DNA from 2 places in the Arthrobacter sp. Y3225209 genome. Region 2 is predicted to be linked to the other one. Evidence: riboswitches for the same ligand, from Rfam matches in the RefSeq annotation. Region 2 holds a riboswitch; the other holds the start of a gene.

What was found. Region 2 has a riboswitch for S-adenosylmethionine ahead of AC5RVB_RS14005 (hypothetical protein). Riboswitches for the same ligand answer to the same signal wherever they lie in the genome.
Region 1: linked by a shared signal. The riboswitch ahead of AC5RVB_RS07315 (bifunctional o-acetylhomoserine/o-acetylserine sulfhydrylase) and the one ahead of AC5RVB_RS14005 (hypothetical protein) in region 2 are both predicted to bind S-adenosylmethionine.

What each region holds. Positions count from the first base shown of each region.
Region 1 is NZ_JBNHFW010000009.1:92,805-96,249, forward strand. Features, by position in the region: gene metX (homoserine O-acetyltransferase MetX) at 1-508, opposite strand, end outside; gene AC5RVB_RS07315 (bifunctional o-acetylhomoserine/o-acetylserine sulfhydrylase) at 518-1,834, opposite strand; SAM riboswitch class IV at 1,914-2,030, opposite strand; gene AC5RVB_RS07320 (VOC family protein) at 2,192-2,842, shown strand; gene AC5RVB_RS07325 (hypothetical protein) at 3,013-3,445, shown strand, end outside.
Region 2 is NZ_JBNHFW010000028.1:38,450-41,894, reverse strand. Features, by position in the region: gene AC5RVB_RS14015 (LLM class flavin-dependent oxidoreductase) at 1-961, shown strand, start outside; gene AC5RVB_RS14010 (hypothetical protein) at 1,007-1,300, shown strand; SAM riboswitch class IV at 1,564-1,696, shown strand; gene AC5RVB_RS14005 (hypothetical protein) at 1,712-2,146, shown strand; gene AC5RVB_RS14000 (VOC family protein) at 2,227-2,661, shown strand; gene AC5RVB_RS13995 (hypothetical protein) at 2,709-2,879, opposite strand; gene AC5RVB_RS13990 (CPBP family intramembrane glutamic endopeptidase) at 2,980-3,445, opposite strand, start outside.

The DNA.
Region 1 (3,445 bases), on a different contig from region 2:
GTTCCGTGGCCGCCCATTCCAGCGCCCGCGCCCCGCCCAGGGAGCCGCCCAGCACGGCATGCCAACGGGCTATGCCAAGGCGGTCCGCCAGCCGTGCCTCGGCCCGCACGGCGTCGCGGATGGTAACCAGCGGGAACCGTGAGCCCCACGGCAGGCCCTGCGGGTCCAGCGAGGACGGGCCGGTGGAACCGTAGCAGCCGCCGATCATATTCGCCGCGACCACGTAGAACCGATTGGTGTCCACGGGCCGGCCCGGCCCCACCAGCTCATCCCACCAGCCGGGCTCATCCGTGTGCCCGCGGGCCACATGGGTGCTTCCGGTGAGGGCGTGGGCCACAAACACGGCGTTGCTCGCGTCCGCGTTCAGCTGGCCCCACGTCTCATACCCGAGGACGACGTCGGGCAGGTATCCGCCGGTTTCCAGTTCAAGTCCGCCGATCGAGGCGAACCGCAGCACCCCGTCCACGGCGGTGGCGGGGTGCTGCGGTGCAGAATGCCGAATAGTCACGGTGCCCCGTTACGCGCCCTTGGCGGCCCGGAAGCCGGCCTCGAGATCCGCGAGGATGTCGTCAATGTGCTCGATGCCCACGGAGAGCCGCACGAGCCCGGGGCTGACTCCGGCGGCGAGCTGCGCCTCGGCTCCCAGCTGGCTGTGCGTGGTGGAGGCCGGATGGATGACCAGCGAGCGCACGTCACCCACGTTGGCCACATGGGAGTGCAGTTCCAAACCATCCACGAACCGCTTGCCTGCTTCCACTCCCCCGGCAATCTCGAAGGACACAATGGCCCCCGTTCCGCGCGGGCCGTACTTGCGTCCGCGTTCGAACCACGGGCTCGACTCCAGGCCCGCGTACGCAACGGACAGGACGTCGTCGTGCGCCTCCAGCCAGTTGGCAACCTCGACGGCGTTGGCCACGTGCCGCTCCACCCGCAGGCTGAGGGTTTCCAGGCCCTGGGCAATAAGGAACGCGTTGAACGGTGAGACCGCCGAGCCGAGATCGCGCAGCAGCTGCACACGTGCCTTGAGGATGAAGGCCAGGTTGGCGCCAAGCGGGCTCCCGACCCCCAGGTCCCGGGCGTAGACCAGCCCGTTGTAGCTCTCATCCGGTGTGTTGAAGCCGGGGAACTTCTCCGGGTCCGCCGCGAAGTCGAAGTTCCCCGAATCCACGATGACGCCGGCGATGGAGGTGCCGTGCCCGCCGAGGTACTTGGTGGCCGAGTGCACCACAATGTCCGCACCCCATTCAATGGGGCGGATGAGGTACGGCGTGGCGAGCGTGTTGTCCACGATCAGCGGCACTCCGGCCTGGTGTGCCACGGCGCTGATGCCTTCAAGGTCCAGTACGTCCTGGCGCGGGTTGGACACCACCTCGCCGAAGAACGCCTTGGTGTTGGGCTGCACCGCGGTGCGCCACTGCTCCAGGTCATCCGGGTCCTGCACAAAGGTGGTCTCGATGCCGAACTTCTTCAGCGTGTGCTTTAACAGGTTGTACGTGCCGCCGTACAGGCTGGGGCTGGCCACAATGTGGTCACCGGCCTGGGCCACGTTCAGCAGGGCGAAGGTTTCCGCGGCCTGTCCCGAGGCCAGCAGCAGTGCGCCGACCCCGCCTTCCAGGGACGCGATCCGGTTCTCTACCGCTTCCTGGGTGGGGTTTCCGATCCGGGTGTAGATGGGTTCAAGATCGGCCAGGGCAAACCGGTTTGCGGCTGCCTCGGCGCTGGGAAAGACGAAGGACGATGTCTGGTAGATGGGCAGGGCGCGGGCGCCGGTGACGGCGTCGGGCTCCTGTCCTACGTGGATCTGACGGGTTTCAAAAGACCAATCTGCACTCATGATGCTCCCTCATGCCAGGGGCCGCACACTACCTTCGCGGGAACATCCGGGTACGCCGGATGTCCGGTGGGGTTTGTGGGACCCGCGCTTGCCGGACGCCCTTTTGGCGTGCGGCCAGGTCTTCACCCGGGGCACCCCACCGCGGTTGGAGGGTTGCCGGCCAGCAAGCCGGGGCTATCTGCTGGCACTCATGACCTGCACCCATAAAAACTGATCCGCTGAGGATGCGCAACCTTCATGACTTTTCGTGAAAAAATAACCGGCCCCGTGTATAGATTTCGTGTCCTGAGGCAACTGGATTTCTTCTTAGGCTTCCCTTAGTCGAGACGGGCATCACAACGTGCCACAATGAGCCGCATGCGCTTGGACCATGTTTCTTATGCCTGTGAATCCGACGGTCTTTTGGCCACCACCGAGAGGATTGCTGCTGCTCTCGGAGCCGACTTCGTAAAGGGTGGCGTCCACCCCCGATTCGGTACCCGCAATATGATCCTGCCCCTGGCCAACAACCAATATGTGGAAGTTGTCGAGGTGCTCAACCACCCTGCCTCGGACAAGGCGCCCTTCGGGCAGGCCGTCCGCCAGCGCTCCGAATGCGGAGGCGGCTGGATGGGGTGGTGCGTCGCAGTTGATGACCTCTCGCCCTTCGAAGAACGCCTGGGCCGCCCGTCAGTGCCGGGCAACCGAAAATTCCCTGATGGCCAGGAACTCACCTGGCGCCAGATCGGCATCAACGGCCTGATCGCGGATCCCCAGGTGCCCTACCTGCTGCGATGGGATGACGGCACCGAGGCACTGCACCCCTCCAATGCCCTTCCCGGGATGCCCGGTTCGGTGAAACTGAATTCGCTGACCATCGCCGGGTCGGCTGCCCGGGTCACTGACTGGCTGGGCCACCCGGTGGAGGCACCGCTGGAGGGCGTTGCCGTCACCTGGATCGCTCCGGCCGGCACGCCCGGCATCATGTCGGTCACCTTCGACACCGCCAACGGCCGGGTGGAGATCTAGCTCCGGGGTTTTGCTGCCGGTTTGGGGTTTTCCTGCCGGTCTGAGAATTCCCTCCGCTGCAAAGTGGCAGGAATTTCCCAAACCGGTAGATTCTCTCTCCGAGCCGCAGGTTTTCCACATTTGAGCCTGGTTCGCTCGCATCTACGCCACCGCCCTTCCACCCTGAAGGCGTGAATCCCGAGCTCATCTTCGCGGCTGACGCCGATTCCTTCGGCTCAGGCCGCCGTTCCCTTGCCCTGCAGTGCCGGGCGGGGCAACTGGTGCGGCTTCGTGCCGGGATCTATATCGACGTCGAGGTATGGCGACAGCTCCGTGCCTGGGAAAAAGAGCGGGTACGTATCCAGGCGGCATCACAACAAGTGCCCGGGCAACGCGTCCTCGTCCAGCAGTCCGCCGCCGTCATTTGGGGGCTACCGGTGATCGATTCACCACCTGAGGTACTACTGCTGGCTTCCCCGTCCTCCCACGGCCGGCGCCGGGGCGGTCTCCACTGGACGGAACGCAAGCTGCTGGAACCGCTCGATGTTGTTGAGGGAATGTCGCTGACCTCCCGTGCACAGACCGCTCTGGACATGGCCGCGTATCTGGCTTTCGAGCACTCGG
Region 2 (3,445 bases):
GCCCAGTGCCCGGGACGCAGTATTGCAGCAGATCGAGCTGGCGGTAGCCGCGGAGGAAATCGGCGTCGACGGCGCGTACATGCGGGTACATCACTTCGCGCCGCAGTTCTCCGCCCCGTTCCCCACGCTTGCCGCCATGGCGTCCCGGACCAGCAAAATCGAACTGGGCACCGGCGTGATCGACATGCGCTACATGAATCCGCTTTCGATGGCGGAAGATGCCGCCGTGGCGGACCTGATCAGCGGCGGACGGCTGCAGTTGGGCATCAGCCGGGGATCCCCCGAGCCTGCCCTGCGGGGCTATGAGTCCTTCGGTTACGTGCCGGGGCCGGACTCCACCGACGCGGACATGGCTCGCCAGCACACCGAGGTGTTCCGTGCCGCCATTGCCGGTGCCGGGGTGGCCCAGTCCGATCCGGCAATGACCGGGACAACCGCCCCCATGGCCATCGATCCTCTTTCTCCCGGTCTGCCTGAGCGCATCTGGTGGGGTTCGGGGACCCGCGCCACGGCCAAGTGGACCGGCGAGCAGGGCATGAACCTGATGAGTTCCACCCTGCTGACCGAAGACACCGGAGTTCCGTTCGACCAGCTGCAGGCCGAGCAGATCGAGGTCTACCGCAAGGCCTGGGCCGACGCCGGCCACCAGGGCACGCCGCGGGTCTCCGTGAGCCGCAGCGTCATCCCTCTGGTGACCGGGGAGGACCGGCATTACTTCGGTCTCCGCGCGCAGGCCGAGGGACGTGACCAGGTGGGCCACCTCGACGGGGGCCTCGCCCGGTTCGGCAAGAGCTACATCGGCGAACCCGACGTGATCGCTGCCGAACTGGCCGCTGACGCTGCCGTGCAGGCCGCAGACACCGTGCTCATCACCGTGCCCAACCAGCTCGGCGTGGACTACAACGCGCACCTGCTCGAAAGCATCGTCAAACTGGTGGCACCGGACGCCGGCTGGCGGTAACGGGGCGGTGTGAGGAACCGCTCCCCGCTCGGTAGGATCAAACGTATGGAGAGCGATCGCCACCCCGCAGATGAGGGGTGGGTGTTTGCCCCTGCACCGCCGGACACGCGTACCTATACGGGCCTTGGGACAATCACCGTCGACGGCGAGACGTTTGCAGTGCGCAGGCGTGACGAGGATGGAACGATTCTCTATGACTGGGTCTCGGGACCCAACAATGGTTATGGATTCAACGCCCTCGGCAGGCGTGAACCGCCCACGCATGAACAGCACGTGGCCGCTATTCGCGATTTCCTCTCGTCCATTGACCCCGCGACGGGGTACTTCCACGACCCGTAGGCTCAAGACTGCCAGCCGAATTGGTGATTGAGGCTAGTGCCTGACAGGCAAGTCAGGGTGCCATCGCCCAGACGCGATGCCGTGTGCCGGACGGGCCGGGTAAGGCGGCTTTAATAACTCTCGCGAGCTCTGCGAGCGGGAGTTTTCGTTGCCGCTGTCCCGGTCCGCCCGGCGCACCGCCGCCCGACGCCGCACGACCACACCAGACCCTGATAACGCGTGTCTGTCGAAATGTCGGTGCCCTCGGTTACAGTAGTTTCTAGCTTCACGAGATGTGGCCTCCGCCCGGTTCGCCGGGCATAAAAGCTCCGACTGGCCCCACACCAACCCCACTGTTCGGCGGGTGGTTCGGATGACGAAGCGGCCTGCTCCAACCGGTGCAGGCAAGGACAACCTGAAAAGGAACCCACTGTGAGCACGTCCAGTGTCAGCAACTCCGCTTCCAACAACTCCGGCTTCAACAACTCTTCCATCAGCAGCAGCTGCTCCGGTTTTGCGCCCGGCCACAACGTCCATTGGATCCACCGCCGCCGGCTCGAGGCGTGGGATCAGTGGTCCGACGTCGAGGTCGCAGCCGACCCGGAGCTTGACCTCATCCACCTCGTCATCGACGGAACGCAGCAGCTGATGTGGTTCCACAACGTGGGCGCCGTGGCCGCCGCCCTGGACGCCGCCGTCGACACACCACAGTGGTGCCAGCGATACTCCACACTGATGGTGCCCGGCGGTTTCGGCTCGGATGCCCGGAGCTCTTTTTTCTACTTGGCCCGGCCGGAGCGGGTGCTGCCCTGCATCGGGTCTCCGGTCCGGGCTCCCGAAACCGAGCGGATTGACGGCCAGGCGTGATTCCCGGCCGGTTAATATGCGGACTGTATCTGTCCGGATACCGATGACGGCCGTGCTGTTCGGGTTCTAGCCTCAATGCCATGACGAATATACAGATCTGCGTTGACTGCACCGATGCCCACCAACAGGCGGATTGGTGGGCCGAGACCCTGGGCTGGACGCTGGAGCCCGTGGACCAGGACTTCATTTCGTCCATGCTGGACCAGGGCTTGGCGAACCCGGAGGACGTTATCGAGCACAACGGTGTCCGGGTCTGGCGGGACGGCGCCGCCATCTGTCCTGCCGACGAGGTGGGCCGGAAGGACCGGTTGCGCGTCCTGTTTCAGCCGGTTCCCGAGCCCAAAACCGTCAAGGACCGCATTCACCTGGATGTCCGGCTTCAGGGTCAGGATAAGGACGCGGCCCGGGCCGCCTTGGAGGAACGCGGCGCGTCCTTCCTGACCGAAGCAAGCCAGGGACCGCACTCCTGGTACGTCATGGCGGATCCCGAGGGCAACGAGTTCTGCATCAGCTGACGGGGTTGCCGGGGACCGGCGGCGCAGGCCGCGGGCCCCCGGCCGCGTCAGTTAACCGTTCCGGTGTCTCCGCGCAACTCTCCGCGCAGCTGGGCAATCCGCAACCGGAGGAAAATGATCACGAGTACCAGGGCCCAGACCACAAGGACGGCCACTGCAACCACCAACAGGAAATACAAAATTACGAACACTGCGCCGATTCCTGAGCCTACTGACACGCCGATCCCCCGATTCTGTGTGCCGGCCCCGGGACGGGTCCGGTCCTGCCACCGATGCTAGGGCATGGCTTCCTGCGGGGCCGCATTTCCCGCGTCGAGATTACTGCTGCAGCAGTTCCGGCGGAATGGCGTAGATCAGCACCACGCTGAGCAGGTTCTTCGCAGCATGCACGCCGTAGGACAGCATGAAGTTGTTTCCTGCCCATACGTACAACCCGACCAGGACGGCACCAGTGGCCAGATAAGGCATCAGGACCGGCAGTGACAGGGATTCCTTACCCACAATGTGGATGGAGGCGAAGAGTAGGACCGACAGGATGCTGCACGCCCAGATGTTCCAGTAGCGGCTGAGTTTGCCGATGAGCAGGTGCCGGAAAATGTACTCCTCCACGAAGGGCGCCAGGATGACGACCAGCGGCACCACCAGCCAGGGAGACATTTCGGTAACCAGCCCCTGCACAGCCTCCTGGTTCACGGCGGTTTCGGCCTGGCCGGCGATGATCACGCCCACCATGGAAGCGATGATCGTGAGGATCACGCCAATCGGGATCAGGGCAGCGGTCAGC